DNA from 2 places in the Flavobacterium sp. XN-5 genome. Region 2 is predicted to be linked to the other one. Evidence: riboswitches for the same ligand, from Rfam matches in the RefSeq annotation. Region 2 holds a riboswitch; the other holds the start of a gene.
The links. Region 2 has a riboswitch for S-adenosylmethionine ahead of thrA (bifunctional aspartate kinase/homoserine dehydrogenase I). Riboswitches for the same ligand answer to the same signal wherever they lie in the genome.
Positions count from the first base shown of each region.

Region 1: it holds a riboswitch for S-adenosylmethionine, as region 2 does, so the genes downstream of both, FQU23_RS05670 (Na+/H+ antiporter NhaC family protein) here and thrA (bifunctional aspartate kinase/homoserine dehydrogenase I) in region 2, are expected to answer to the same signal.

Region 1 covers NZ_VOGZ02000002.1:86,756-102,873, reverse strand. Annotated here, with positions in the region: gene FQU23_RS05735 (efflux transporter outer membrane subunit) at 1-1,045, opposite strand, end outside; gene FQU23_RS05730 (efflux RND transporter permease subunit) at 1,035-4,205, opposite strand; gene FQU23_RS05725 (efflux RND transporter periplasmic adaptor subunit) at 4,217-5,353, opposite strand; gene FQU23_RS05720 (GbsR/MarR family transcriptional regulator) at 5,372-5,872, opposite strand; gene FQU23_RS05715 (HD domain-containing protein) at 6,074-7,315, shown strand; gene lpxD (UDP-3-O-(3-hydroxymyristoyl)glucosamine N-acyltransferase) at 7,343-8,386, shown strand; gene FQU23_RS05705 (bifunctional UDP-3-O-[3-hydroxymyristoyl] N-acetylglucosamine deacetylase/3-hydroxyacyl-ACP dehydratase) at 8,379-9,767, shown strand; gene lpxA (acyl-ACP--UDP-N-acetylglucosamine O-acyltransferase) at 9,846-10,631, shown strand; gene efp (elongation factor P) at 10,731-11,297, shown strand; gene FQU23_RS05690 (UDP-3-O-(3-hydroxymyristoyl)glucosamine N-acyltransferase) at 11,367-12,296, shown strand; gene FQU23_RS05685 (nuclear transport factor 2 family protein) at 12,298-12,660, shown strand; gene sucD (succinate--CoA ligase subunit alpha) at 12,747-13,619, shown strand; gene FQU23_RS05675 (hypothetical protein) at 13,825-14,247, shown strand; SAM-I-IV-variant riboswitch at 14,356-14,452, shown strand; gene FQU23_RS05670 (Na+/H+ antiporter NhaC family protein) at 14,510-15,832, shown strand; gene fabG (3-oxoacyl-[acyl-carrier-protein] reductase) at 16,019-16,118, shown strand, end outside.
Region 2 covers NZ_VOGZ02000009.1:52,296-68,413, reverse strand. Annotated here, with positions in the region: gene FQU23_RS13940 (deoxynucleoside kinase) at 130-744, opposite strand; gene FQU23_RS13935 (hypothetical protein) at 744-1,535, opposite strand; gene metK (methionine adenosyltransferase) at 1,669-2,919, opposite strand; gene FQU23_RS13925 (hypothetical protein) at 3,489-3,794, shown strand; gene FQU23_RS13920 (hypothetical protein) at 3,995-4,192, shown strand; gene FQU23_RS13915 (O-acetylhomoserine aminocarboxypropyltransferase/cysteine synthase family protein) at 4,762-6,036, shown strand; gene FQU23_RS13910 (hypothetical protein) at 6,558-6,764, shown strand; SAM riboswitch class I at 6,942-7,049, shown strand; gene thrA (bifunctional aspartate kinase/homoserine dehydrogenase I) at 7,130-10,516, shown strand; gene FQU23_RS13900 (OsmC family protein) at 10,639-11,073, shown strand; gene FQU23_RS13895 (trans-sulfuration enzyme family protein) at 11,161-12,333, shown strand; gene FQU23_RS13890 (RrF2 family transcriptional regulator) at 12,419-12,829, shown strand; gene FQU23_RS13885 (sulfite exporter TauE/SafE family protein) at 12,921-13,703, opposite strand; gene FQU23_RS13880 (phosphoadenylyl-sulfate reductase) at 14,030-14,731, shown strand; gene cysD (sulfate adenylyltransferase subunit CysD) at 14,841-15,740, shown strand; gene FQU23_RS13870 (DUF2490 domain-containing protein) at 15,742-16,118, shown strand, end outside.

The DNA of each region.
Region 1 (16,118 bases), on a different contig from region 2:
TAGGTTGCGTTAACCCCGTAATCACATTAGCAAATATAGAATTAGCACTAAACCATTCTTTCAAATCGATACTTTGAAGTCCGCCTGTAGCTGTAATTCTTAAGGCAGGATAAAATCCGCTTTTAGCTACATTAGTCATTTCAAAATTAGTGATCAAATTGTATTCGGCTGCGATCACATCAGGTCTGTTTCTCAATAAACTTGCAGATACTCCTAGGGTAATTGCTGGTTGCATCGTTTGAGATTCGAGTGTGTTGCGTTCAATTTTAGCCGAAGGCTCTCCTAAAAGAATACTCATCGTATTTTCAAGGAAAATGATGTTGTTCTTTAGATCCGCAATGATTAGATCAGTAGCATATTTTTGAGCTTCGGTTTGTTTAACACCAACTTCAGTTACATTACCGGCCTCTTTTAAAGCAAGAATAGTTTCAACACTTTTGTTGCGGTTAATCAAGGTTTCTTCAGCTACTTTTATTTGTGCATCGACTGAAAGTAATTGATAATAAGTAGTCGCGATTGAGGCAATCAACTGTGTTTTTATCGCTTGATTTACGGCAGTAGTTTGCAAGTAAGATGCATTAGCAGCACGTTTATTGCTTCTTATTTTACCCCAAATATCTGCTTCCCAAGATAAAGAACCTGTTAATTGATACTGATCTGTGCTGCGGTCTTTTAACAAAGCGCCAAACTGACTGTTTCTAGATAATTCCTGGTGCGTCCAGTCTGCTCCTGCAGAAAGAGTAGGGAAGTAGCCCGCTTTTCCTTGCTTCATTGTTGCCTCAGCAGCAACTAGATTTTGCATGGCAATACGGATGTCTAGGTTGTTTTGTAATCCTTTAGAAATATATCCTTGCAATAATGGGTCTGTAAAAACCTTGTCCCATGATACATTAGCTAATGAAATAGTGTCCGTAGACACTACCTCATTTCTATATAAATCAGCTGTTTTTAATTCTGGTCGCTTGTAGTCTTTAGCAACGAAACATGATTGCATTACCGTTGCAGTTAGCCCTAATAGCGCGACTCTGTATATTTTATTTTTCATTTTCTTCTTCTAAAAGTGGAACATCATTTTCATTAGCAACTACTGGTTTTCCAGATAGACGTTCTTGTAATCCTTGAAAGATGATAAACAAAATTGGAATAACAAATACTCCTAAAATTGTTCCTACTAACATTCCTCCAACAGCTCCCATACCGATAGAACGGTTTCCTACCGCTCCAACACCTGAAGAAAATGCCAATGGCAATAATCCGAAGATAAAGGCTAGTGAGGTCATTAAAATAGGACGCAAACGTGCTTTGGCACCTTCGATAGCGGCTTTTGTAAGATCCATTCCATTTCGGCGCCTTTGTATAGCAAACTCGACGATCAGAATGGCATTTTTGGCCAGTAGTCCTATCAACATTATCAAGGCGACTTGGAAATAAATATTATTTTCTAAACCGGCTAGTTTTATAAAACCAATAGCTCCCGCAAGACCTACAGGTAGTGAAAGTAGCACTGATAATGGTATTAAATAACTTTCGTATTGTGCACTCAGCAAGAAGTAAACAAATATTAAACTCAATAAGAATACACCAATTGCTTGACTTCCAGCTAAAATTTCTTCCCGCGTCATTCCAGAGAATTCGTAGGTATAACTTTTTGGCAAATGTTCTGCAGCTACTTCCTGAATAGCTTTAATTGCATCTCCTGAACTGTACCCTGGTTTTGCTTTACCGTTTACGTTTACTGCTTTTAGCATATTAAATCGCGCCACGGCTTCAGGTCCATAAATTCTTTTGAAATCAACAAATTGACTTATTGCAACCTGCTGTCCTGAGGAATTTTTAACATAAACAGAATTAATCGATTCCAGATTGGCGCGGTCTGATGCTTTGGCTTGAATCATTACACGGTATTGTTTTCCGAATTTATTGAAATCCGTGGTGTACAATCCACCATAATAACCTTGCATAGTATTAAAAATATCAGTTACTGAAACTCCAGCATCCTTAGCTCTTTCTACATTAATATCCATTTGATATTGTGGAAAAGAAGGGTTAAAGTTTGTAATTGCATATTGAATTTCAGGCCTTTTCATTAATTCGCTTAGAAACTCATTACTCACCTTACTCATCGTCGCCCAGTCATCATCTCCTTTGTCTTGAATTTTTAGTTCGAAACCATCTGCTGATCCAAAACCTTGTACACTAGGTGGCGTAAAAAACAGTGCTTTTGCATCTTTAAAGTGAGCGGTTTTAGCAAATAGTTGCCCCACAACAGCATCAACTGATTGGTTGTCTTCTTTACGTTGGCTCCAGTCTTTTAATCTAATAACGGTAAAGGCATAAGAACCTCCATTTACACTGTTTAACAAACTGAAACCTACCACACTCATTCGTGCTTCGACAATGTCCATTGCTCCAAGAATAGAATCTAATTCATTGACCGCAAGTTGAGTTTTCTCTAAGGTTGTTCCAGGAGGAAGCGTCAAATCGGCCATGATAATTCCTCTGTCTTCATTAGGAATAAACCCAGAAGGTGTTGATTGGAACAAAATGAAAGTAATCCCTGAAAACACTACTAAAGCCGTAATGGTAATCCATTTTTTTCGTGCCAAGAATCCAAGAGACTTAACATATTTGTTATTCATTCGATCAAAACTAGTGTTGAAAGCGATGAAGAATTTATCTTTAAAGTTTTTGTCTTTATGGTCAGAATCTTGGTGTGGCTTTAAAAATAAAGCACATAATGCCGGACTTAAAGTCAAAGCATTTACTGCCGAAATCAAAATCGCAATGGCCAATGTTATGGCAAATTGCTTATAAAATACTCCCGATGGACCACCCAAAAAAGATACTGGAATAAATACCGCTGCCATTACTAGCGTAATCGAAATAATCGCTCCTGTAATTTCGCTCATTGCTGATAAAGTAGCTTCTTTTCCTGTTTTAGCGCCCTCATCAAGTTTAGCATGTACTGCCTCGACGACGACAATAGCATCATCGACCACAATACCAATCGCCAGAATCATGGCGAAAAGTGTTAACATATTTATAGAGAAACCAAATATTTGAAGGAAGAAAAAGGTTCCAACAATAGCTACAGGTACTGCGATAGCAGGAATTAAAGTAGATCTAAAATCTTGTAAGAATAAATAAACTACAAGGAAAACCAGCAAAAAGGCTTCGATTAAAGTATAAACTACTTTATCAATAGAGGCGTCTAAGAAGGTTTTCGTATTATAGGGAATTACATAATCTACTCCCGCAGGGAAGTTGGGTTTTGTTTCGTCAAGAATATCTACAATTTCAGTAATGATGTCTTGTGCATTCGAACCAGAAGTTTGAAATACACCTACAGCAACACCTTGTTTACCCATAGCGATATTCTTAGTCCCGTAGTTGAAACCACCTAATTCTATGGTTGAAACATCTTTAAGTCGCAAGAAATTTCCATTTCCTATTGCTTTTACAATGATATTCTCATAATCTTCTACTTCAGAAAGACGCCCTTTGTATTTGATTACATATTCATAAACTCCATCGGCATTTTCTCCAAATTTACCTGGAGCAGCTTCAACATTTTGTTCTTGCAATGCAAGTTGAATGTCTTTAGGAGTTAGATTATAAGTAGCCATTTTTGCTGGATCGATCCAGATTCTCATCGAATAATCTTTGGCTCCAAAAACATTAACCTGACCTACACCTTTAACACGCTGTAATTTAGGTACTAGATTTATTTTGGCATAATTCTGAATATATGTTTCATCAAAATCATCATTATTAGAATATAAAGCAAAGAACATCAAGGCACTAGTCTGGCTTTTTACGGTTGTAACTCCAGTTTGCACTACTGCTTGAGGCAGTTTAGAAGTCGCACGAGCCACTCTATTTTGCACGTTTACCGCAGCTAGATCTGCATCAACTCCTAATTCGAAATAAACAGAAATTTTAGCCGAACCATCATTAGCGGCAGAGGAAGTCATATAGGTCATTCCTTCGACACCGTTGATCTCTTCTTCTAGCGGTATAACCACACTATTCAATACTGTTTCGGCATTTGCACCGGTATAAGTTGCAGATACTTGAACTGTTGGCGGAGCAATTTCAGGGTATTGTTCTACGGGTAATGACATCAATCCTAAAACACCTAAAATGGTAATTAAGATTGAGATTACGGTCGAGAGTACTGGCCTCTCTATAAAAGTTTTAAACATCTCAGTAAATATTATTTAGTAGTAGTTTTTGTTGCAGTTTCTGCAGCTGCTGGAATTACTTTTTCAGCTACTGTATTTTTTGTAGGCTGTGGTACAATTTCCATGTCCTCTTTTAGTTTGGAAGCTCCCTCAACAACGACAACATCTCCTTCAGCAAGTCCTGAAGTTACAATGTAATTCAAGTCAGAAGTTCCATTAGTTTCTATAATTTTCGACTTTACTTTGTTGCTTTTATCAACAGCATAAACCATTTGTTTTCCCTGCACTTCAAAAACAGCATTTTGAGGTAATAAAATAACATTGCTTTGTACGATTGGTAAACGAACAACTCCGCTACTTCCACTTCTTAAAATCCCTTCTGGGTTCTTAAATTCGGCTCTAAACTCCGTAGTTCCTGTAGTTGGATTTACTAAGCCGTTGATTGTTGCAATTTTTCCTTTTTGATCGTATTCTGAATTGTCTACTAAAATCAGGGAAACTTCTGGAGCTGATTTTAACTTTTCAGCAGTTGTAGCACCTTTAAATGTCTTATTAAAATAGAGCACTTGTTTTTCATTCATCGAAAAGTAGGCACGTACAATTTTTGTGTCAGACACTGTTGTTAAAGGCATTTCGCTAGTAGGATTTACTAAACTTCCTTCTTTAAAAGGCAAACTACCAATGACTCCGTTTACAGGAGAATATATCGTTCCGTAACCAATATTAGCAGCAATACTTCCATAAGCACTTTTAGCTTGTGCTAATTTTGCTTTGGCTGTAGCCAATTGAACATTACTAATAATGCTTCTTTCTACAAGAGGCTTCAAACGATCTACTTCGACTTGTGCCGCTGATACCATCGCTTTTGCAGCTGATGCATCTTGGTTTAGCGTTTGTGTTTCTAATTTGAACAAAATTTGTCCTTTTCTTACCACCTGACCTTCATCAACATACACTTTTTGGATAAATCCGCTCACTTTTGGTCTAATTTCAACATTTTGTTGACCTTCAAGATTAGCAGTAAACTCTTGATAGACCGTCGCATCTTGAGTTATTATTTCTTGTACAGGAAAAGGAGCGGGTCCTTTTACTGCAGCTTGTTGTTCTTTCTTTCCGCACGAAGAGAGTAGCAGTACGAAAGCTATTAGTGGTAATGAAATTTTTTTCATCTTGTTAAATTTGATTAATTATTGATTATTATTGTTATTATCGATTTCTATTATTTTAAATTCAGCAATGGTCTTTACAAAAAGTTCCTCCATTTCTTCAATGTGATTTTTATATGCTTTTACATTCTCCAAATTGCATTTTTCTTGAGGACATGTAATGGTTTGTTCGCGATAATGAAGCATTTTATTAACAAGGAATTTTTCCGCTTCCAGCATTTTTTTATAATTCAAAAGTCGTTCGCTTAATGGAGAAGCTTTGAAATATTTTTTTCGATCACCAGCAATTGTGAAATAATTTATTTTCTCCATTTTAAGGAGTAAATTCAGGTTTGTGGATATCGAACTCTTACTCGCCGATAATTTTTCGACTAAACTCTCAAAGGTCAATCCCGATTTGCATCCGTCAATGATCAGTAATGCTAAAATTCTCGCTGCTAGTGGAGGAATATTATATGTAGACGCAAAATGAATTCCGGAAAATTCAATGAGTTCCCCTCTCTCTTTTTGTAAATTGTCCATGTTTTTTTTGCAAAGATACAATTGGTTCGCAAATCACCGAACCAATCGAACTTAATGTTATGTTAATTTTATCGAAATTAAATGAGCTCGAGAAATAGCCAGTATTCTATAAGTATCACTGGTAGTAAACAGCTGTAAAAAACACTTTGAAAAACTAAAATCTATTTTTCCTATATTTGTTGACCTAAAAACAAACTTATAGTGAGTCAAATCAATAAGCTAAAAATATTTAATGACCCTATTTATGGGTTTATTACCATACCCAATGCATTAATTTACGATTTAATTCAGCATCCTTATTTTCAACGCCTGAGAAGAATTTCGCAAATGGGATTGTCATATCTTGTTTACCCAGGAGCGAACCATACTAGGTTTCACCATGCTTTGGGCTGCATGCACCTGATGCAAAAGGCAGTTGATGTTTTGCGTTTTAAAGACGTCGAAATTTCAAAAGAAGAGGAAAATGCGCTTTATATTGCCATTTTATTACATGATATAGGACATGGACCTTTTTCGCATGCCATGGAAAGAAGTATTGTTGAAGACGTACACCATGAAGAAATTTCTTTGTTGTTTATGCATCAGTTAAACGCTGAATTTGATGGCCAACTTGATTTAGCTATAAAAGTATTTAAAGGCGAATACCATCGTTTGTTTATGTTGCAATTGATATCCAGTCAGCTGGATATGGATCGAATGGATTACCTAAAAAGAGATAGTTTTTACTCGGGTGTGGCCGAAGGAAATGTTAACTCAGAACGATTGATTCAGATGATGAATGTGGCTGATGATGTTTTAGTAATCGAAGAAAAAGGGATTTATTCTGTTGAGAAATTCTTGATGTCCAGACGTTTAATGTACTGGCAAGCTTATTTGCATAAAACCAGCTTAGCGGCCGAATTGATTTTGACGCGAATTCTAAAACGTGCCAAAGAACTAACTCTAAAAGGAGTGGTTTTACCATCAAGTAGACCTTTGAACTATTTCTTGCAACATAAAGTTACAATGGATATATTTGATGCCCAGACTTTAAATTTATTCGCTCAACTCGATGATTTTGATATAATTAGTGCTCTAAAGGAATGGCAATATCAAGATGATTTTATTTTATCTACGATGAGTAAAATGATAATTAATAGGGATTTATTAAAAATAAAATTAACTAGCGATAAAGTGCCTAGTGAAGATTTACAACCTTTAAAAGAACGTTTTGCATTAGAAAACAATATCAGTTTATTAGAAACTAATTATTTTATTTTTAAAGGAAAAATAAAAAACCAAGCTTATAGCAAAGAAGCAGAACCCATACGAATATTGAAAAAAGATAGGACAGTAGAAACTGTTATTGAATCTTCTGATCAGTTGAATTTAAAATCATTATCTAAATCAGTGACCAAATATTACATATGTTTCCCAAAACAACTCGTGGAAATGAACATTTAAAATCTATTTTTTTATATTTTTGTCGCAATGAAATTTACAGCAGAACAAATAGCGGGGATATTGGAAGGTGAAGTTGTTGGGAATCCCAATGCTGAAGTGCATGAGTTGTCTAAGATTGAAGAAGGAAAGGAAGGCTCGCTGACTTTTTTATCAAATCCAAAATACAATAACTACATATATAGCACCCAAGCTACAATCACGATTGTAAATAAAAGCTTTTTTCCAGAATCGGAAATAACGACAACGATGATAAAAGTAGAAGATGCTTATTTGGCTTTTTCTAAATTATTAGAGTTCTATGATCAGGCAAAAGGGGCTAAAAGCGGAATCGAACAGCCTTCGGTAATAGCAGAGAATGCTACTTATGGTAAGAATTTATATTTAGGTAGTTTTAGCTATGTAGGTTCTAAGGTCGTTTTAGGCGACAATGTAAAAATTTATCCTAACTGTTTTATCGGAGATAATGTTGTCATTGGCGATAATGTAACTATTTTTGCAGGAACTAAAATTTATGAGCAAACCGTAATTGGAAATAATTGTACCATACATTCTGGTGCGGTGATAGGAGCTGATGGTTTTGGCTTTGCGCCAAATCCTGACGGAAGCTTTAAAAAAATTCCGCAAATAGGAAATGTCATAATAGAAGACAACGTAGACATTGGAGCTTGTACATCTATAGATCGAGCTACAATGGGCTCTACAATCATAAGAAAAGGAGTGAAACTGGACAATCAAATCCAGATTGGTCACAACGTGGAAATAGGAGAGAATACCGTAATTGCAGCTCAAACTGGTGTTGCAGGCTCTACTAAAATTGGGAAAAACGCAATGATTGGTGGTCAGGTAGGAATTGCAGGACATTTAACCATTGGGAATAATGTTCGAATTCAGGCGCAATCCGGAGTAGGAAGAAACATCAAAGATGCGGAGATCTTACAAGGAAGTCCAACATTTGGTTACAACGATTACAGTAAATCGTATGTCCACTTTAAAAATTTACCAAAGATCGTCGCAGAATTAGAAGAATTAAAAAAACAAATATTAAACCAAAAAATCGGGAATAATGGTTAAACAGAAAACTATAAAGACAGAAGTTTCGCTAACAGGAGTTGGATTGCACACTGGTAAAGAAGTTACAATGACTTTTAAACCTGCTCCGGTAAATAATGGTTTTACTTTCGTCCGAGTAGATTTAGAAGGACATCCTGTTGTTGAAGCAGATGCAAACTATGTTGTAAATACACAACGAGGAACCAATTTAGAAAAACTTGGAGTAAAAATACAAACGCCAGAACATGTGTTAGCGGCCCTAGTTGGTTGTGATTTAGATAATGTTATTATCGAATTAAATGCTTCAGAGCTGCCTATAATGGATGGTTCGTCTAAATATTTTGTTCAAGCACTTGAAGAAGCAGGGGTAGAAGAACAAAACACAAAACGCAATGTTTATGTTGTAAAGGAAGTTATTTCATTTACTGACGAGGAAAGCGGAAGCGAAATTTTAATCATGCCAAGTGATCAATATTGTGTTACTACGATGGTTGATTTTGGTACAAAAATTTTAGGTACTCAAAATGCAACTATGAAAAGCATTTCTGAATTTAAAAATGAAATTTCAGAATCAAGAACCTTTAGTTTTCTGCATGAATTAGAATCATTATTAGAAAATGGTTTAATTAAAGGAGGAGACTTGAACAATGCTATTGTGTATGTAGATAAAGAAATATCTGCGGCTACTATGGAGAATTTGAAAGTTGCTTTTGGAAAAGAAGATATTAATGTGAAGTCAAATGGGATTTTAGACAATCTGACATTACATTATCCTAATGAAGCTGCCAGACACAAACTACTTGATGTTGTAGGGGATCTAGCTTTAATTGGAACAAAAATACAAGGTAAAGTTATTGCTAATAAACCGGGGCACTTTGTAAATACACAATTTGCTAAAAAGATGGCTAAAATCATAAAAATCGAACAAAGAAATTATGTTCCTGTTTTTGATTTAAACCAAGAGCCCTTGATGGATATCCATAAGATTATGGCTGTACTTCCACACAGACCTCCGTTTTTATTGATTGACAGAATTATCGAAATGTCTGAAAGTCATGTGGTAGGGATGAAAAATGTTACAATGAACGAAAATTTCTTTGTTGGGCATTTCCCAGAAGCACCAGTAATGCCAGGAGTTTTAATTGTAGAAGCAATGGCACAAACCGGAGGAATATTAGTATTAAGTACGGTTCCAGATCCTGAAAATTATTTGACTTATTTCATGAAAATTGATAATGTTAAGTTCAAACAAAAGGTATTACCTGGTGATACTTTAATTTTTAAATGTGATTTGATAACACCTATTCGAAGAGGAATTTGTCATATGCAAGCAAATGCTTACGCTAATGGTAAATTAGTTGCAGAAGCCGAATTAATGGCTCAAATTGCTAGAAAGCAATAAATTAATGATAGGATAAGGCCCTGAAACATACCCTTTCATGGTTTTTATTTTATAGATATAAATTATAAAAAAAAGTAGATGAATCAACCATTAGCATATGTTCATCCTGGTGCGAAAATCGCCAAAAATGTTGTCATTGAGCCTTTCACAACAATTCACAATAATGTAGTTATTGGAGACGGTACTTGGATAGGATCTAATGTTACCATTATGGAAGGCGCGAGAATTGGAAAAAATTGTAATATATTTCCTGGCGCAGTTATATCTGCTGTTCCACAGGATTTAAAATTTGGTGGAGAAGAATCACTAGCAATTATAGGTGATAATTGTACGATTAGAGAATGTGTGACTATTAATAGAGGAACTGTAGCATCTGGACAAACTGTAATTGGCAACAATTGTTTAATTATGGCTGCGGCTCATATTGCTCACGATTGCATCGTTGGTCATAATGCGATTATTGTTAACGGTGTTCTATTAGGTGGACATGTCACTATTGGGAATCATGCTGTTATTGGTGGCTTAGCTGCTATTCATCAATTTATTAGTGTTGGTGATCACGCCATGGTTTCGGGTGGTTCATTAGTGCGAAAAGATGTGCCGCCGTTTACTAAAGCGGCAAAAGAACCTTTGTCGTATGTAGGTATCAATTCTGTTGGACTGAGAAGAAGAGGTTTTACATCTGAAAAAATCAAAGAAATACAAGAGATTTATAGGATTTTATATCAAAAAAACTACAACGTAACTCAAGCTTTAGGAATAATTGAAGCAGAGATGGAAGCGACTCCTGAACGAGATGAAATCATTGATTTTATTAGAAATTCGTCACGTGGTGTAATGAAAGGTTATACAGGAAATTACTAAAGAAAGCTCTGGCTCGTGGCATCTAGCTATTAGCCTAAAAATAAATAATTTAAATATCAATCGCTAATAGCCATAAGCTAATAGCCAAAAGCAAAATAAATGGCATCTACTTCAGACATTAAAAACGGATTATGCATTAAGTACAATAATGACATATACAAGATTATAGAATTTCTTCACGTTAAACCGGGAAAAGGACCTGCTTTTGTTCGAACTAAATTAAGAAGTTTGACAAATGGGAAAGTATTAGACAATACTTTTTCTGCTGGGCATAAAATTGACGAAGTGAGAGTTGAAAACCACAAATTTCAATTTTTATATCCAGAAGGAGATGATTTTCATTTCATGAATACGGAGACTTTCGAGCAAATTTCTTTGAACAAGAACATTTTAGATTCGCCAGATTTATTAAAAGAAGGAGAAAATGTCATGGTAAGTATTAATACAGAAACAGATTTACCTCTTTCTGTAGATATGCCTGCGTCAGTAATTCTTGAAGTAACATATGCTGAACCAGGAATTAAAGGAAATACTGCTACAAATGCTACTAAATCGGCAACGGTTGAAACTGGAGCTAGCGTAAATGTACCTTTGTTTATCAATGAAGGAGATAAAATTAAAATTGATACCGCATCAGGTTCTTACATGGAGCGTGTAAAAGAGTAAATTACAGTTTTCAGTATTCAGTTTGTAATCAAGCTGAATACTGAACATTGAATACCGAATACTAAATTTATGAAATTTCCAAAAGTTTACGCGCTAAAAGAAATTGCCACTATTATCAACTGTGAATTTGTTGGGGATGCTAATTTTACAGTATCTGGAATGAATGAAATTCATGTTGTAGAAAAGGGCGATATTGTATTTGTGGATCATCCTAAATATTATACCAAAGCTTTAAATTCAGCTGCGACTATTATTTTGATTAATAAAAAAGTAGATTGTCCAGAAGGGAAAGCATTATTAATTTCAGAAGATCCCTTTACTGATTTTAATAGATTGACGAAACATTTCAAACCTTTTGAGTTTTCGAGTGCTTCAATTTCTCTTTCAGCTGTAATAGGTCAAGGGACTATAATTCAGCCTAATGCTTTTATTGGAAACAATGTAGTAATAGGTAAGAATTGTTTAATACATGCTAATGTTGCGATTTATGACAATACCATAATTGGAAATAATGTCATTATCCATGCTGGAACAGTTTTAGGCGCCGATGCTTTTTATTACAAAAAGCGCGAAGATGGATTTGATCAATTGCTTTCAGGTGGTAGAGTCGTGATAAAAGATAATGTGGGTATTGGAGCACTTTGTACAATTGACAAAGGAGTTACGGGAGATACCGTTATTGGAGCAGGAACAAAAATTGACAATCAGGTTCATGTTGGTCATGATACTGTAATTGGGGAAAAGTGTTTAATTGCCTCTCAAACTGGAATAGCAGGTTGTGTTATTATAGAAGATGAAGTTACTATTTGGGGACAGGTAGGAACAACCAGCGGAATCACGATTGGCGAAAAAGCTGTCATTCTGGGCCAAACAGGTGTCACAAAATCTGTTGAAGGTGGAAAGTCCTATTTTGGTACACCAATAGAAGAATCACGAGAAAAATTAAAACAACTGGCTAATATTAAGAAAATTCCAGAAATTTTAAATAAATTAAAATAATATGACAGCAAAGGAACTCGTTCAAAGTTTTTATAAATCAGATGCTCTTATTGATAGTGCAGTGCTGAAGGAATATTTGCACGCAGACATTCTGGTAGATTGGAATAACAGTACGGGTTTTGTACAGCTTAACTACGATGCTTTAATAAATCTGTCTGAAGAATTAGGTCGCGCATTTGTTCGATCGAAGATTAGAATAAGTCATATTATTGAAGAAAATGATATGATTACCGTGCGCTATTCTCATTTTGTTAAAACAATAGAAAACCCTAGAGAAGAGATGTTAATGGCACATTTCATATCGATTTGGCAAATAAAAGACAATAAATTATTTCGAGGCCACCAAATGAGTCAATTAGCATAATTTATTTTGTTAATAAATGGCCACAAATAATTTTCAAAACCTTACTTTTGCATCACAATTTTTAAAAATCACATAAAATATATATCATGAGTGTTTTAGTTAATAAAGATTCCAAAATAATTGTTCAAGGATTTACAGGAAGCGAAGGAACTTTCCATGCTTCTCAAATGATTGAGTACGGAACAAACGTTGTAGGTGGTGTTACTCCAGGAAAAGGAGGCTCAACTCATTTAGATCGTCCTGTTTTTAATACAGTAAAAGACGCTGTAGAACAAGCAGGTGCTGATACTACTATTATTTTTGTGCCACCCGCTTTTGCTGCTGATGCAATAATGGAAGCTGCTGATGCAGGAATAAAAGTGATTATCGCTATTACAGAAGGAATTCCTGTAGCTGATATGATCAAAGCAAATGCTTATGTTAAAGAAAGAAACGCAAGATTGATAGGGCCTAACTGTCCAGGAGTTATTACTCCAGGTGAAGCTAAAGTTGGTATTATGCCAGGTTTTGTTTTCAAAAAAGGAACTGTAGGTATTGTTTCTAAATCAGGAACATTAACGTATGAAGCGGCTGACCAAGTAGTAAAACAAGGTTTAGGAATTACTACAGCAATTGGTATTGGTGGAGATCCAATCATTGGAACTACTACAAAAGAAGCAGTTGAATTGTTAATGAATGACCCAGAAACAGAATGTATCGTAATGATAGGTGAAATAGGGGGACAATTAGAAGCTGATGCTGCTAAATGGATTAAAGCTGATGGTAACCGTAAACCAGTAGTAGGATTTATTGCAGGAGTTACCGCTCCAGCTGGTCGTACAATGGGTCACGCAGGTGCTATTGTAGGTGGAACTGATGATACAGCAGAAGCTAAGAAAGAAATCATGAGAGCATGCGGAATCCACGTGGTAGATTCTCCAGCTGAAATTGGTAAAAAAGTAAAAGAAGTTTTAGGATAGTTTGCTATTTTAAACTAAAATAGAATAAGCCTCACATTTGTGGGGCTTTTTTATTATAAAATAGAATTAAAGAATATCTTTGCACTTTATTAAAAGAGGTCATTTTTAGCCTTTTCATTTAATAAATAAAACATATGGTTGTAGTAATCCTTACTTATTGTGGGGTATTTTTTTGTGAAAGCCAAATAAAATAAAAATAAATAATATGTATAAGGAATTAAAAAAATTCAAGATTAGCGACTCATTTTCATTTGCTACAGACGACAGCTTAGAACAAGTTTGTAATGCTTCAGAAGGAAGTGGTGTGTTTTTGGTATATGCAGTAGGAGAAGAGAAAGAGTTAATCATGGTAGGTTCTACTGGAACAGTACAAAATGATGGCTCTTTGAAAATAAAAAATGGTGGCTTAAAAGAAAAGATTGTTGAAGGACATCAATTTGCAAAAACAGGAAGAAAATATTCTTGGCCAGCGCAAATGTCTAAAGAAGATATTAGTTTGTTAGAAGTAGTGTGGTATGAAACATTCAATGATAAAACTAAAGGAATTCCAACTGCTGTAGAAGCACAAATTTTACAGAACTTCTTAGATGAAAACGGTAGATTACCAAGATGGAATGTAGCATTCTAAAACATTTCAACCTATGTTATTATAAAAGAGCTTTACTTCGGTAAGGCTTTTTTTTATAAAAAATTATCAGATTTTATCGTTTAAATCTCATGAATTTATTACATTTGCAGCCGTTATCACGAATCTCTTTATGAGATAGCAACCTGCAACAACGAGCAAGGTGCTAAAACGATAAGCCAAATCCTTTGGAAAAAATGTTGTTTAATTCCCATTTTTTAGCTTTTGTTTTTCGTCATATTTAATTCATATTAAAATTAATTTTATGACTATTTTTTCGAATAAAAGAGGAAACCCGTACGCTTTGATTCCCCTGTTTGTTTTTATTTTTACTTTTCTAGGTGCCGGAATTGTATTGGATGATTTTTATGCATTTCCATCTCCAATTGCGGTAATAGTAGGGATTATTGCTGCCTTTTTACTATTCAAGTCCTCCACAGACGAAAAAGTAGCGACTTTAATTGCAGGTTGTGGCGAAAGTAAAATCATGACTATGTGTTTGATTTATTTACTTGCGGGAGCATTTGCGGTGGTTAGTAAAGCGATGGGTGGTGTCGATGCTGTCGTAAATTTAGGAATCAGTACTATCGATGTGGCTTATTTTCCATTAGGAATATTCTTAATTGCTGGGTTTTTATCAACTGCTTCCGGAACTTCTGTGGGTGCGATTGTAGCAATAGGACCAATAGCGGTGACATTAGCAGATAAAAGTGGCGCTTCATTGCCTTTAATTTCAGGTGCTTTATTGGGTGGTTCCATGTTTGGAGATAATCTGTCCATGATTTCAGATACTACTATTGCGGCAACTCAATCTTTAGGATGTAAACTGAAAGACAAGTTTAAAGTCAATTTATTTATTGCACTTCCAGCCGCGGTAATTACTATAATTTTATTCTTTTACCTAGGTTTAAATTCAGATATTGTTGCTGTTGAGCTGCCTAAAGCAAGTTTTGAATGGCTTCCAATCATTCCATACCTATTAGTAATTGTTCTGGCCTTGGTAGGATTAAATGTGTTTTCCACCTTGCTTATTGGTACAATTCTAGCGGGTATCATCGGTTTTTTTAGCGGTTCTTTTACATTTATGGAGTTTATCCAAAAAATATACGAAGGTTTTACTTCTATGACTGATATTTTTTTATTGTCAATGCTTACGGGAGGTTTAGCTGCTTTGGTGGATAAAGCAGGTGGAATTGATTTTTTATTATACCAAATTAAAAGCCGTATCAAAAGTAAAAAATCAGCGCAGGCAGGAGTTGGTGCGCTAGTTGGATTTGCTAATTTGGCAATAGCCAATAATACAGTATCGATTGTAATTACTGGGCCTATTGCTAAGGAAATAAACGACGAATATCATTTAGACCCTAAAAAAACAGCCACTATTTTAGATATTTTCTCCTGTATTGTTCAGGGTATTTTACCATACGGTGCTCAGGTTTTGTTGATTTTAAGTTTTGCAACAGGGAAGTTAGACTTCTTTGATTTAATCAGTAATGCTTGGTATCATTTGTTTTTATTCGCATTTACTTTATTTGCAATTTATAGCTCACATTGCGATAAATGGATGAAAAAGTTTTTGAAAGTATAAATTGCTGTAATGACGCAATTTTATTGAATTTGAAATTTTTTTTAAGAAAGGAATTACTCTATATTTGACAATTCGTTTTTAGCCCTGATAGCAACGAAAATCCTTTTATGTTTTTTCTTAAAAACATGAAAGATTGCAGTGGATAGCAGGAATAGCTTCAAATAAATATTAAACTTATTTTATAATATGAAATTACTAGAAGGAAAAGTAGCCATTATAACAGGCGCAAGTCGCGGGATAGGAAAAGGAATCGCTGAAGTTTTTGCAAAACACGGAGCAAATGTTG
Region 2 (16,118 bases):
AATGTTGGTGAAAAGAGATTTTGTTACAATATGAGCTTGGTACATAAAGATATATAAAATAAAAATGCCTCGAACAGCGAGACATTTTTTTATGATTAGTTTTTTTTTATTAAGAAGGTAAGATTATGTTTAAAATAATCCATTTAACTCAGCGTTGATCTTGTTTAAAATAGTCCCCAAATCTTCAGGATTGTCTACAAAGTTAATATTGTCTACATCAATAATTAGCAATTTTCCGCGATCGTAGGTGTGAATCCAAGCCTCGTAGCGTTCGTTTAATCGGCTTAAGTAATCAATAGAAATCGAACTTTCATACTCGCGACCTCTTTTATGTATTTGCCCCACTAAATTAGGGATTGAACTTCTTAAATAAATTAATAAGTCAGGCGCTTTTACAGTAGATTCCATTAATTCAAATAGCGAAGAATAATTCTGAAAATCACGATTGGTCATTAAACCCATCGAATAAAGGTTAGGTGCAAATATATGTGCGTCTTCATAAATCGTTCTGTCTTGAATGATTTTCTTGCCGCTTTCTCGAATTTGAATTACTTGACGGAAACGACTGTTTAAGAAGTAAATCTGTAAATTAAATGACCAACGTTCCATTTGGTGATAAAAATCATCCAAGTACGGATTGTCAACTACATCTTCATAATGGGGCTCCCATTTAAAATGTTTTGCTAATAAACGGGTTAGAGTCGTTTTTCCTGATCCAATATTTCCTGCTACTGCTATGTGCATTACGGTGTTGTGATTTTATAATTCATAATTCCCTTAGATGTAAAAATAGATAAAATTTGGTCTTTGTAATAGAATTTTTTAAACGTTTTTTCTGATAGTTCAATCTCATGTTTTTGCTTTTTCTCGAAGTCTTCAAGAAACAACTTGTTATTTTTGGAATAAATAAATTGATGTTCATTTATAATTTCGATGGCATCAAAATCAGGGATCTTGCCTTTCGTTTTTATCCTTCCAAAAATATCGCACGTATACCAATTGTTTTTGTTGTCTATCCAATAAAAGGAGTTAAAATCAGTTTGATAGTATTTGATATTTTCTGCAAAAGCGGTGCTTATCGTTTTATATTCGTTTTTTAAATAATTAAATAGACCCAGTTGTTGATTTAAACTATTATAAATCCAAAGCTGATTGTGCGCTGCAATTCCAGTTGCTGACGCCAGTATCGAATTTTTGTTTTCTGAAAAATTTAATTGTTGGATTTCGTTTAAGTGGTTGTCAAGTAATACAACCGCGTTAAAATTTTCATAGAACAGAGTAATTTTTAGCGGGTTTTGAATGTCGATTTTGGTTATTTCTCCAAAAGAAGTGTTTTTATATTCAAAGGACTGCGCATCTTTGAACTTGAATAAAGTATTATTCCTTATATAATAGTAGAAATCAAATTGATCTTGCCCCAGGTAATTATCGGCTTTTATGTCAAGAGAATCTAATTTTTTGACGAAAATTTGTTGGTTTTGTCCAAAGACAAATGAAAGTGAGAGAAGAGAAAAGAATAAAAACAGCTTTTTCATAATGGAAGCAAAGTACAAAAAAAACGGTAGAATTGTAGTTGATACTAAGTACTTCGTACTACGTTGTTGAGGTTGCTTTTAAATAGAAAACCAGCTCAATTGAGCTGGTTTTGATATATTCAGTTGAATCTAATTACAATCCAAAAGCGGTTTTCACTTGGTCAACAAAATCTAGTTTTTCCCAGGTAAATAAGTCAACTGTAACTGTTTTTTCATGTCCGCCTGGAGCAGAGAATGTTTTAGTAACAGTTTCTGGCGTACGTCCCATGTGTCCGTAAGCAGCAGTTTCGCTATAGATAGGATTTCTTAGTTTTAAACGTTGTTCAATAAAATAAGGACGCATATCGAAGATAGCTTCTACTTTTTTAGCAATTTCTCCGTTTGTCAAGTTTACTTTAGATGTTCCATAAGTATCAATAAAGATTCCCATTGGTTTCGCTACACCAATAGCGTAAGAAACTTGAACAAGAATTTCATCAGCAATACCTGCAGCGACTAAGTTTTTAGCAATATGACGTGTAGCATAAGCAGCACTTCTATCTACTTTACTTGGGTCTTTTCCAGAGAAAGCACCACCACCGTGAGCTCCTTTTCCACCGTAAGTGTCTACAATGATCTTTCTACCTGTAAGTCCAGTATCTCCGTGAGGTCCTCCAATTACAAATTTACCCGTTGGGTTAATGTGGTATTGAATAGCATCATTAAATAAATGAGCGTGAGCAGGATTCTTTGCAATGATTCTTGGAATCAAAATCGAAACTAGATCACTCTTGATTTTGGCAAGCATGATTGATTCTTCATCAAAATCATCATGTTGAGTCGAAATTACAATAGCATCAATACGCGTAGGTTTGTTGTCATCGCTGTATTCTAATGTTACCTGTGATTTAGCATCAGGACGTAAATAAGTGATTTCCTTATTTTCACGTCTAAGAATAGCTAATTCCTGCAGTAATTTATGAGATAAATCTAGTGCCAAAGGCATAAAATTTTCAGTTTCATTTGTAGCGTAACCAAACATCATTCCTTGGTCACCAGCTCCTTGATCTTCAGGATTTGCTCTGTCAACACCTTGGTTTATATCTGCAGATTGTTCGTGAATCGCAGAAAGAATACCGCAAGAGTTGGCTTCAAACATGTATTCGCTCTTAGTGTAACCAATTTTTTTGATCACATCACGAGCAATTTGTTGAACATCTAGATAGGTATTTGATTTTACTTCACCAGCTAATATTACTTGTCCAGTTGTAACTAATGTTTCACAAGCTACTTTAGAATCAGCATCGAATGCTAAGAAATTATCAATTAATGCGTCTGAAATTTGATCTGCAATTTTGTCTGGGTGTCCTTCACTTACAGATTCTGACGTAAATAAATATGCCATAATAAATAGTATTTTAATATTAAGGGAGGAAAAATAATTGCGGGAAATACTAAAGAAGAGTTTCTGCTTTAGCATTTTTTCTACTGAAAATTTTTCAGCATTCATAATGAATTCATTTCATTATGAAGAGGTTGCAATCAGTTCAAATTTTTCCTCTTGTAATTGAGTGCAAAGGTATGAAACCATTTTGAATTGCAAATTAAACTTAACTTTTTTTTTAATTAGAAGTTAGCTATTCTTTTTATTTAAAAAAGGAACTAGCTAGTATCTGTATTGTTAGTGAAATTTATTTCTTAAAACTGAAATAATATTTTGTTTATTTTCCTCTGGATTCATAAGATTACTTTAGCATTGTTGGTAAGGTTGTTTCGATACAATATTTTTTGCGGCTTTTTTCTGAATTATTATTTGATAAAAATGTTAGCTAACTGATATTATGACGGTTAATCGACTAAGTTTAATTCATTACCTGCAGTTTGTTAAATTTGTTAAAATCTTCCAAATGTTAGGCACAACAAATGGACGTTAGGATATAGAAAGACTAATTATTAACCATAAAATATTTTATCATGAGCGCAAACGAAAAGTTTTTAGTAATGGAAAATACAGGAACTGCAAAACACAATGTTGGAAATTCTAAATGGGATATGTGTTTAGACGACTATAATAATTACGTTAAAGAATATAATAAGCACTATTTAATGGCTCAAAATGGAGATTTACGTTCATTGTCCTTATATCCGTATATGAAAGAAAAATGGGAAGCGGTTAAAAAAAGGCTTCTTAAAGCGTACAATAAAAAAATGTTAAGCGAGCGACAAGTAAGAAGAGTGGTTAAAATTAATATGAAGGTTGTTAACGCTTTTTTTAAGTGATTTTAGAACTTTTGAGAATCCATTGAAAAATGAATTAGTAGGACGTTCCCATGCGAAAATAAATAGTATTCTTGTTTTTTACTGTTCGTAAGAAAAGATAAAGCTTTTTGAAAACTATTGAAAATAAAAATAACTGCAGTTAAAATTCTGATAACGGATTAAGATTAAAAGGAAAAATAAAACGAGTAAAAATTAGTGTCATGGAAACTTTAAAAACAACTGCGGTAGAGTCGAATTTTCAATTTACGACAAAAAACGAGGCGAAGGGCGAGCCAAAAAATAGAATAGTTCATCCAAGGATTCAAGCCAAAAAAACGAAAATTGTTGGTTCCAAAAGTGCTTCAAACTTATTGTTGCTTCAAATGTATTCTCAAGAGAATGATATATTGTTTATATAATTTGAAAGGTGTTTTAAAAATAAAACAAACAATTAGGATTCAAAGACGAAATTCAATTTTTATTGAAAATAAGATTGAATTTTATTAGAAATATTTGATTATTGGTATTTTAACAGAATGTTTTTTATTTGTTATTTTTTAAAATATATTAGGATATATGAATTATTGTGAGGAAATTTGTTTCAACAAAAAAAGAAATAGAATGAGTTTAAATGTTTGTAATAAGATGAAAGCCATGCAGGATAATTCCTGGGGTAGTCTATTGCTTTAATTTTAAATCTTAAATATAGCAAAAGCTTTCCTCAAAAAGGGAAGCTTTTTTTTTTTTTGAAATTGAACAAAGATATTTTTTTAAATAATAAATAATAATTCAAAAATGATCAACCTTAATTTTATGCAAATCAATAAACGTGTTGCCAAATCAATGATTTGTGCAAAAGTCATGATGTGTGTTTGTTTCAGGTGATTCCGAAAGTATAAGTTTATAATACAACTTAAAACCCTTTTGGATAGCTGTCTGAAAGGGTTTTTCATTTAATAAAAAAGAATAAAACTAAAAAACTAAAATTATGAGCACATTTAAATTTGAAACGAATGCCTTACATGCTGGACATGATGTAACAAAACACGCAGGGACAAGAGCAGTACCTATTTACCAAACATCATCTTATGTGTTTGATAATTCAGAGCATGCGGCTAATCTATTTGGATTAACCGAAGCAGGTTTTATTTACACGAGATTAAATAATCCAACAAATGATATTTTAGAACAACGCTTAGCGGCTCTTGAAGGAGGAATCGCGGCAATTGTTACCGCATCTGGAACAGCAGCAATTGCAACAGGTTTATTGACCATGTTAAAAACGGGAGATCACATTGTAGCTTCAAGTAGTTTGTACGGTGGGACATTCAATCTACTAAATGCTACTTTGCCAAGATTAGGTATTACAACTACATTCGTAGATCCTTCGGATGCGCAAAATTTTGCAAAAGCTGCCAATGACAATACCAAAGTGATTTTTGTAGAAAGTTTAGGTAATCCTAAACTAGATGTATTGGACTTAAAAGCGATAGCGGCAGTAGCTAAAACTTTAAAAGTGCCGTTTGTAGTTGATAATACGGTTGCTTCACCTGCTTTGTTAAACCCTATTGCGCATGGAGCAAATATTGTAATTCATTCACTAACTAAATATATCTCTGGTAATGGAACCTCATTAGGTGGTGCTATAATTGATGCTGGAACTTTCGATTGGAGTAGTGGTCGTTTTCCTGAATTCACAGAACCTAATCCGGGTTACCATGGTTTAGTTTATCATGATGCGTTAGGTGCTGCGGCTTATATAGCAAAAGTTAGAATCGAAGGATTGCGTGATTATGGAGCGGCTTTGAGTCCTTTCAATGCTTTCCAAATTATTCAAGGGTTAGAAACCTTATCTATTCGTGTGAAAAAGCACAGTGAAAACGGATTGGCTTTAGCGCAATGGTTAGAGTCGCAAGATCAAGTATCTTGGGTGAATTATCCAGGATTGAAATCAAGCAAGTATTATAATTTAGCACAAGAGTATTTACCAAAAGGACAAAACGGATTAGTGACCTTTGGTTTGAAAGGAGGTTTTGATGCTGCTAAAAAAGTAGCGGATGACACAAAATTGTTTTCGCTTTTAGCAAATATTGGTGATACAAAATCATTAATTATTCATCCATCTAGCACAACGCATCAACAATTGTCAGAAGAGCAGCAATTAACTTCTGGAGTTTCTAAAGATTTAATTCGTCTTTCTGTCGGGTTAGAGGATATTGAAGATTTAAAGGCGGATCTAAAAGCTGTTTTTGATTCATTGTAGTTAGATCATTTTTAAAGTTTTATTTAATTCTAAAGATGATTTTTGGATATAAATAGTGGCAAACGTTAATATTGACCATTTTTTCAATTTGTCACATGAAATTATCGTTAAATCAATGTGAATCATTTGGAAATTATAGAATTAAATGAGATATTTGTTGAAGAAAAATACCAAAAATGAATTTAAATATTTATAAACAATTTTTAGTCGCATCGAAGAAATTCGGGAGCTTGTAATTGCATTAAAATTATATAAAAATATAATATAGCAAGAGCCTCCCAAGATAATTGGGAGGCTTTTATTTTTAAAAAAAGTTTTATTTCACAATAGAAAAAGCTAATGAAGATATTTTCAAATAAAAAGATTCAGATCCTTGTCGCAATGTTTTGCGAGAAGGTCTGTTGATACTAAAAGTATAAGTTTTTATGACTTTAATCCTTTTGGTATTTTTTCCAAAAGGATTTTTTTTATAGTGATTTTTGAGAAAATAATAGAAAACAAACAACTTAAATACAGATATCATGAGTGCAACAAACAAACTTTCAAGAGTATGGGGATTTCTTAGAAACATAAGAAGCAAAAAAAGCAGGAACAATATAATTGCAATCGATGAACTAATCAACCCAAGATTAGGGATGAATATTGCAAACGGAGAAAAAGCTAAAAATGTTGTCAACTCATTACAACTTTTGATGTATTCAAAAGAAAATGATACACTTTTTATTTAATTGAAAGTTATTCAATATAGTTTTTTACACGCGAGGAATTTCTGAATTGTTTGATTCAGCGAGCTCTTGCGTTTTTTTTGTTAAAAATATTTTTAGCTAATAATCAGAATCATAAAAGTTTGGTTGTTATAAAAATATGTAGTTAATTTGCAGTATTAAGTTCACAAACGTATTGAAATGTTATAAAGAAAGGACGAGGGATTAGACCCAGTGAAGCCTTAGCAACCCTTCGATTTATCGAAGAAGGTGCTGCATTCTACCACGCCAAACGTGGAAAGATAACAACAAGAATTTTTCTAGTATTTACCTAGTTTTTTCTTTCTAATATTTCCAAATACAAATCAAAAATCATTAAAGATTTGAAATTGGAAAATAAACTAACAAATATAACCCTACAAAACTTCACCACACATAATGGTGCTTTTTATGCTACCCTAAACTTAAGTTTTCAGGTTTTTGGCGCTCCATTGCATACCGCTCCCATTATTTTAATTAATCATGCTTTGACCGGGAACTCACAAGTAATTGGTGAATCTGGATGGTGGAATGATATAGTGGGAGTAGATAAAACCATTGACACCAGAAAATATACTATTGTCGCTTTTGATGTGCCAGGTAATGGTTTCAATTCGGCTACTATCGAAAATTACAGAGATTTTATAGCAAGAGATATCGCTAGGATTTTCATCGAAGGCCTTCGGGTTTTAAAGATTGATACTTTATTCGCGCTCATCGGCGGTTCTGTTGGTGGAGGAATTGCTTGGGAAATTTTGGCATTAGAGCCTAAATTGGCTCAAAACTTTATTCCCATTGCTACAGATTGGAAAGCGACTGACTGGTTGATTGCTAATTGTTATTTGCAAGAGAAAATCCTAAATAATTCAATAAAACCTATTGAAGATGCGCGTATTCACGCCATGTTATGTTACCGCACGCCAGAATCTTTCAAAGAGAAATTTAATAGAGACATCAACGTACAACTAGAAACGTTTCAGGTGGAAAGTTGGTTGAATTATCATGGAGAAAAATTAGAAAAAAGGTTTCAGCTTTCGGCATATAAAATGATGAACCAACTTTTAAAAACGATCGATATCACTCGGAATCACGAGTCTATTGAGACCGTTATTTCAAGAGTGGATGCCAATATATACATAATTGGAATTAATTCGGATTTGTTTTTTACAGCAAAGGAGAATAGAGAAACTTACAATGAGATTAAAAAATTTAAAAATAATGTATTCTATAGTGAGATAGACTCACAGCACGGGCACGATGCCTTTTTGATGGAATACGAACAATTAGACAATTTATTAGAAGTTGTTTTCAAAAATAAAAAACAGATGAAAATAGTAAAATTTGGCGGTAAATCTTTAGCAAATGGTGAAGGGATTAATACCGTTTTGGATATTATTGAGGGTAAAATAAAGAGAGAAGAGAAAATTGCAGTAGTAGTTTCGGCAAGAGGAAAAGCAACGGATGAGCTAGATGATATTCTAACTATTGCAGCCAAAAGCGGAAATTACAAACCACTTTTAGAAAGTTTTAAAACCTATCAAAAAGATGGTTTTGATGCAGTTGATTTTTCGACTGAATTTGATAAATTAGATAAACTTTTTGAAGGTGTTAGCTTGATTGGGGATTATAGTGTGAAGATTCAAGATCAGATTTTAGCGCATGGCGAAGTACTTTCGGCTAAATTATTGGTGTTTTTATTGAATGAAAGAGGTATTCCTGCAAAACTAGCAGATACCAGAGAATTAATTATAACGGACTCCAACTTTGGTAACGCACAACCTTTAGACGCTGTTTCGAAGAAGAATATCATCCAAATTTTTAAAGATAACAAAGATGTTGTTTTGGTAATTACTGGTTTTATTGGTTCGAATGATAAACACGAGACCACGACTTTGGGTAGAAACGGAAGTAATTATAGCGCATCGCTAGTTGCAAATTATATTAATGCGGAGGAATTACAAAACTTCACTCATGTTAACGGAATCTACACTGCCAATCCTGAATTGGTTTTAGATGCTAAAAAGATTGAGACTTTGTCTTATAATGAAGCAAATGAAATAGCTAATTTTGGAGCAAATATTTTACATGCCAAAACCATAATTCCATTATTAGAAAAAAATATTCCACTTCGAATTCTGAATACTTTTAATCATGAAAATAATGGAACTTTAATCACTGCTAACTCTGATGCTGCGGGAATTAAGACTCTTTCAATATTAGAAAATGTCTCTTTAGTAAATCTGGAAGGCAGAGGATTATTAGGGAAAACGGGTGTTGATGCTCGAATTTTTAAAGTTATGGGCGATAATGATATTAGTGTAAGTATCATATCTCAAGGATCTTCTGAAAGAGGAATCGGGTTAGTTGTTGCGGCTGATAAAGCGACAAAAGCCATGATCGAATTAGAGAAAGAATTTGAAAACGATTTCTATTCTAAGGATGTCAACAAGATTACTGTTGTAGATAATGTATCTGTGATTTCGATTATTGGACAAGATTTAAGTACGTTTCATAAGCCTTACACGGCATTGATAAAAAACAAAATTGTGCCTATTCTTTTCAACAATACTGTAACCGGTAAAAATGTAAGTTTAGTTGTCAAAAAAACGGAACTTTATAAAGCATTAAATGTTATTCACGGAGAGATTTTTGGCGTAGCCAAGAAAATAAACATTGCCATTTTCGGACATGGATTAGTGGGAGGAACTTTAATTAACCAAATATTAGAGTCGGCGGCTTCCATCGAAAAACGAAAAGACATAAAGCTTAATGTTTTTGCTATTGCCAATTCTAAAAAAGTATTGCTTAATAAAAGCGGAATCAATGCAAACTGGAAAAAAGAGCTTGAAACGGATGGAGTTAGTTACACTTTAAATGATATTATCGCTTATGCAAACGAGAATCATTTAGAGAATTTGATAGCTATTGATAATACCGCATCTGCAACTTTTGTAGAAAATTACATTCCGCTGGTTGATAGTAGTTTTGATTTAATTTCGTCAAATAAAGTAGCTAATACATTGAGTTATGGTTTTTATAAAGAATTGAGAAGTGTCTTAGAGAAAAATCAAAAGAATTATTTGTATGAAACTAATGTGGGAGCGGGATTGCCGTTAATTGATACTATTAAATTACTACATCTTTCTGGTGAAAATATCACCAAAATAAAAGGAGTTTTCTCCGGAACATTAAGTTATTTATTTAATCATTTCTCTTCGAAGGATGTTCCGTTTAGCGAAATATTAAAAGAAGCAATTGATAGCGGATTCACAGAACCAGATCCAAGAGAGGATTTATGTGGGAATGATGTGGGTCGAAAATTACTGATTTTAGCTAGAGAATTAGACTTGCAAAACGAGTTTGAGGAAGTTGATATTCAGAATTTAATTCCAGAGCATTTACGCGAAGGAAGTGCTACTGATTTCCTAACGAAGCTAAAAGAATTTGATTCTATTTACGATAAAATAAAAAGCGAGCAAAAACCAAATCACGTGTTGCGATACATAGGGGAACTATCAGGAGATTTACAACATGACAAAGGAATTCTAGAAGTAAAACTAGTTTCCGTACCTTCGGATACTGCTTTAGGTGGTTTGAAAGGTTCTGATTCTTTCTTCGAAATATATACTGAATCTTATGGAGATCGCCCAATCGTAATTCAAGGAGCTGGAGCCGGTTCTGCCGTTACTGCCAGAGGAGTTTTTGGAGATATTTTGAGGCTGTCTGATAGAGGGTAGAAAAATGATCAGTGGTCAGTTTTTTAGTATTCAATAAAATAAATAAAAATCCGTTGCAATCGTTTTTAAATCTGCGGCATCCGCGTCCAAAAATAACGTGATCAACGTTCAAAAAATACATTATGAAAATTACATTAAACAGAGTAAATGACAACTTCCATTTCGAATTGAAAAACGAACGTGGACACATAGTTAACGTAGACAGCCGACCAGAATTTGGTGGTGATGATCAAGGTCCAAGTCCGATGGAATTAGTTTTGATGGGAGTTGCTGGCTGCAGCGCGATTGATATGATTTCGATTCTAAAGAAACAACGCCAAGAAATCACTTCTTTCAAAGCTGAGGTTGAAGGAGAACGTGTTCAAGTAGGCGAAGCAAAACCGTTTAAAGATATTTACTTGGTTTTTTACTTAGAAGGAAATATAAAAGAAGACAAGGCAGCAAAAGCCGCACAATTGTCTTTCGATAAATACTGTTCGGTTTCTAAAACATTAGAACCTACAGCAACCATACATTATAAGGTAGTTTTGAATGGTGTGGAATTAGCTAAAAATTAAAAGTAAAATTAGTTGTTTAAGAAAAACTGTGAGTTGAATTTAATAGTTCCAACGACTTTAAACCTTAAACTTTAAACAAAATATAAAATGAACGAAGAAGAATTTGGTTTTGAAACCGAAGCCATCCGTACCCAATTAGAACGTACCCAATATTTAGAGCACTCCGTGCCATTATACTTAACTTCTAGTTTTGTATTTGAAGACGCTGAGGATATGCGTGCCTCATTTGCCGAAGAGAAAGATAGAAATATTTATAGTCGATACAGTAATCCGAACACTAACGAGTTTGTGGAAAAAGTGTGCAAGATGGAAGGGGCAACTGCTGGTTTTGCTTTTGCTTCAGGAATGGCTGCCGTGTATTCAACCTTAGCTGCATTATTGAAATCTGGCGATCATATTGTTTCTTCCAGTAGTGTTTTTGGAGCGACACATTCCTTGTTTGTTAATTATTTTCCAAAGTGGAATATTCAAACATCGTATTTTGATATTAACAAACCCGAAACTATTGAAAGTTTCATCACAGCTGATACAAAGATTCTTTTTGCGGAATCACCTACGAATCCAGCCGTTGATATTATAGATTTAGAATTGCTTGGTAATATTGCCAAAAAGCACAATTTGATTTTAGTAATCGATAACTGTTTTGCAACTCCTTATTTGCAGCAACCTATAAAATGGGGAGCGCATTTGGTGGTGCATTCTGCTACAAAGTTAATGGACGGCCAGGGACGAGTTTTAGGCGGAGTAACTGTTGGTGATCCTGAATTGATTCATAAAATCTATTTATTTTCCCGACTTACAGGTCCTTCTTTGTCTCCGTTTAATGCTTGGGTTTTATCGAAAAGTTTAGAAACTTTAGCGATTCGATTAGATAGACATTGTGAGAATGCTTTAAAAGTGGCTGAGTTTTTAGAACAGCATCCTAATGTTAATAAGGTCAAGTATCCATTCTTGAAATCCCATCCGCAATATGAAATTGCCCAAAAACAAATGAAATTAGGTGGCAACATTGTAGCTTTTGAAATAAAAGGCGGACTAGAAGCAGGGCGTAACTTTTTAGATAAAATAAAATTATGTTCGCTTTCGCCAAATTTAGGAGATACCAGAACGATTGTTACACATCCAGCATCAACAACTCATAGTAAATTATCTGTTGAAGAGCGTCTAGCAGTAAGTATTACAGATGGTTTAGTACGTGTTTCTGTGGGATTAGAAACCGTTAAAGATGTAATAGCTGACTTAGAGCAAGCATTGTCTTAAATTTTAGATTTGTGATTAACGATTTTAGATTGTAGATTTGGTTTTAATAATTTAGACTTCGACAAAGAATCACAAATCACTATAAATGCTTTCAAAGAAAACAAAATACGGAATTAAGGCATTGACATTTTTGGCACGCCAAGAAGATCAAACACCAGTTGCCATTGCTGATATTGCAAAAAGCGAAAATATTTCGGTTAAGTTTTTGGAAAGTATTTTATTGCTTTTGCGAAATTCCGGTTTTTTAGGTGCGAAAAAAGGAAAGGGCGGTGGTTATTATTTAATTAAAGACCCAAAAGAAATTAATATGGCCAAAGTCTATCGCATTCTAGAGGGGCCAATTGCCTTGCTACCTTGCGCAAGTCATAACTTTTATGAAAAATGCGATGATTGTACTGACGAAGCTGCGTGTGCAGTACGTAAATTAATGACCGAGGTTCGAGATAATACCTTGATGATATTAGAAAATAACTCTCTGGCCGATATTGCATTTTAGAATGTTTAACGAAGAGAACAATTTACAAGAAAAAGCCCCATTCATTGAATAATCACAATGAATGGGGCTTTTGTATTAGAAGTATGTCGACTTAGAACACCAGTTTATATCCCACGAAAAATAACATAATTGCAATTGCATTTCTAAGGTATAAATCAGGAACTTTTCCACTCATCATGCTTCCAACGTATATTCCAGGAAGTGAACCCAATAGTAACTGTCCTAGCAGTTCTAAATCTAAATTTCCCATAGTTGCGTGTCCTAAACCAGCGACTAGAGTTAAAGGTACAGCATGCGCGATTTCGGTACCAACTAATTTTGGCGTTGCTAAAAGTGGGTATAAGAAAAATAAGGTAACAGTTCCTAACGCTCCAGCTCCAATAGATGTTAATGTTACAGTAGCGCCTAATAGAATTCCTATAGCTACGGTTAACAAGTTTTGTGTCTTACTCTCACTGTGGAATTTGTCTCCTGAATGTTTTTGAGAGAAGTTCAAAAGCTTCTTTTTAAATAAAACTGCGATAGATGTCATAAGTAATGCCCATCCTAAACTGTATTTTATGACGGTATTTATTGCAGTAATATCTGTTTTTATACTATGTAAAATCCATAAGGTTACTAATGCCGCTGGGACACTACCTAAAGAAAGCCAAGCTGTAATTGTCCAATTGATATTCTTTTTTTTATGATGCACATATATACCACCCATTTTAGTAAATGCGGCATACAGTAAATCTGTTCCAACAGCAGTTGTTGGAGGAATTCCAAACCATAGTAAAATAGGAGTCATTAATGAACCACCTCCTACACCTGTTAATCCTACTATAAAACCAACGGCTAAACCCGCAATGACTAATCCAACTTGGAAATCCATAAAAAAATATTTTGGACAAAAATAATAACTATTTTATAATTATCCTATCGGGATGATAGACTATGTGAAAAATAATTGAAGAAATAAATATTTGATAGAATGTTGTTGCTTTTTTTAGGAATATAATAAAAGAGATTTGTTTGTTTAAGAATTTAATAAATAACAGTATCTGTAATTGTAATATGCTTTATTTGAGTACTTAAGGAATTGAGTCTGATAGAATAAAAAAATCATTTTTTGTTTTGTACTTTGGAAATAAGTATTACTTTTGCGATATAATCTACTAAACCGATAGGGTAATAGATTTTTTTGATAAATAAAATAAAATGAGTTCAACAATAGTACAAACATTAATCGAAAAGACACAAAACTTCTCAATCGAAGAAACCTTAGCTTTTTTAGCAAACCAATATAAAGATAAGGTGGTTTTTTCGACTTCATTTGGGCAGGAAGATCAAGTTATAACGGCATTAATTGCCACATCAGATTTGTCAATTAACATCTTCACTTTAGATACAGGTCGGTTATTTCAAGAAACCTACGATGTTTTTCATAAAACGAAGAAGAAGTATAAAATACCTATAAAGGTATATTTTCCCGAAGCGAGTGCGGTTGAAAATTTATTAAACGAGAAAGGACCGAATAGTTTTTATGAATCGGTTGATAATAGAAAAGAGTGTTGTTTTATTCGAAAAGTAGCTCCATTAACGAAAGCCTTAAAAGGGAATTCAGTTTGGATTACTGGTCTTCGTGCTGAACAGTCAGAAAATAGAAATGATTTACATCTTTTTGAATATGATTCCAAGTTCGAAATAATAAAATTCAATCCCTTATTAAAGTGGACTTTGAAAGAAGTTGAAGATTATTTAGAAAAAAACAATGTGCCACAAAATGCTTTGCATAAACAGGGGTTTGTAAGTATAGGTTGTGCGCCTTGCACTAGAGCTATTTCAGAAGGGGAAGATATTAGAGCCGGAAGATGGTGGTGGGAATCAAGTCATAAGGAGTGTGGCTTACATGGGAAATAAAGTTCGAAATACGTAGATAGAGGTTCGAATTAAAATTTAAAAACGAATATAACTCCGTTTTCTCTCCCCCTCCGAAGGAGGGGGTTGGGGGAGGATAAAATAAAAAACAATGAGTACGATATTAAAAACAAATGCTTTAGAAAGCGAAGCGATATACATTTTTAGAGAAGTAATTTCTCAATTTGACAAGCCAGTACTGCTTTTTTCTGGTGGAAAAGATTCAATTACATTGGTTCGTTTAGCACAAAAAGCATTCTTCCCAGCTAAAATTCCTTTTCCATTATTACATGTAGATACAGGTCATAATTTTCCTGAAACAATTGAATTCAGAGATCGATTGGTTAAAGAATTAGGATTAGAGCTAATTGTTCGAAATGTGCAAGATGCCATCGACGAAGGAAAAGTGGTTGAGGAAACAGGAAAATATTCGAGTAGAAACAGCTTGCAGACAACAACGCTTTTAGATGCTATCGAAGAATTTAAGTTTGATGCTTGTATTGGTGGTGCGCGCAGAGATGAAGAAAAAGCAAGAGCTAAAGAGCGTATTTTCTCTGTTCGTGATGATTTTGGTCAATGGGATGAAAAAAACCAACGTCCGGAGTTATTCGATCTGTTAAACGGGAAGATTGAAAACGGACAAAACGTACGTGTTTTTCCCATTTCAAACTGGACTGAATTAGATGTATGGAGCTATATCGAAGAAGAGCAAATCGAAATTCCATCAATATATTTTTCACATAAACGTAAAGTTTTCTTGAGAGACGGAATGATATGGTCACATTCTCCTTTTGTTTACCAAGAAGAAAACGAAGAAATTGAAGAAAGAATTGTTCGTTTTAGAACTGTTGGAGATATGAGTTGTACAGCAGCAGTTGATTCTTACGCAGCAACAATATCAGAGGTTGTAGGCGAAATTAGATTGTCAACTATATCTGAAAGAGGTGCTAGAATTGATGATAAACGTTCTGAGGCAGCGATGGAAAAAAGAAAACAACAAGGGTACTTTTAGAATGAAGTTCTTGAAAATGTTTTTGTGTTTGTTTCTTTTCAGTATTGGAATAAAAGCTCAAACAGACAAATACGTTGACAAACAAAGTTTACTCTGGACCCGATATTACAATCAGCTGGAATTAAATAATAAATGGTCTGTTCATACTGAGATTGATAATAGGGTTTTTATAAATCCAGTGACGCAAAATACCTTTGTAAGTCGGGTTCAAGTGAGAGACAAAATAACGGATAAGGTAGAGTTAGGAGTAGGTTTTGCTTATTTCTCAGTAGCAACACAAGATCCTGATATTAAAACTGGTTTTCATATTCCCGAATATCGTTTGCAGCAAGATGCAACCGTGAAGCAAACTTTAGGAAAAGTGAATTTGACGCATCG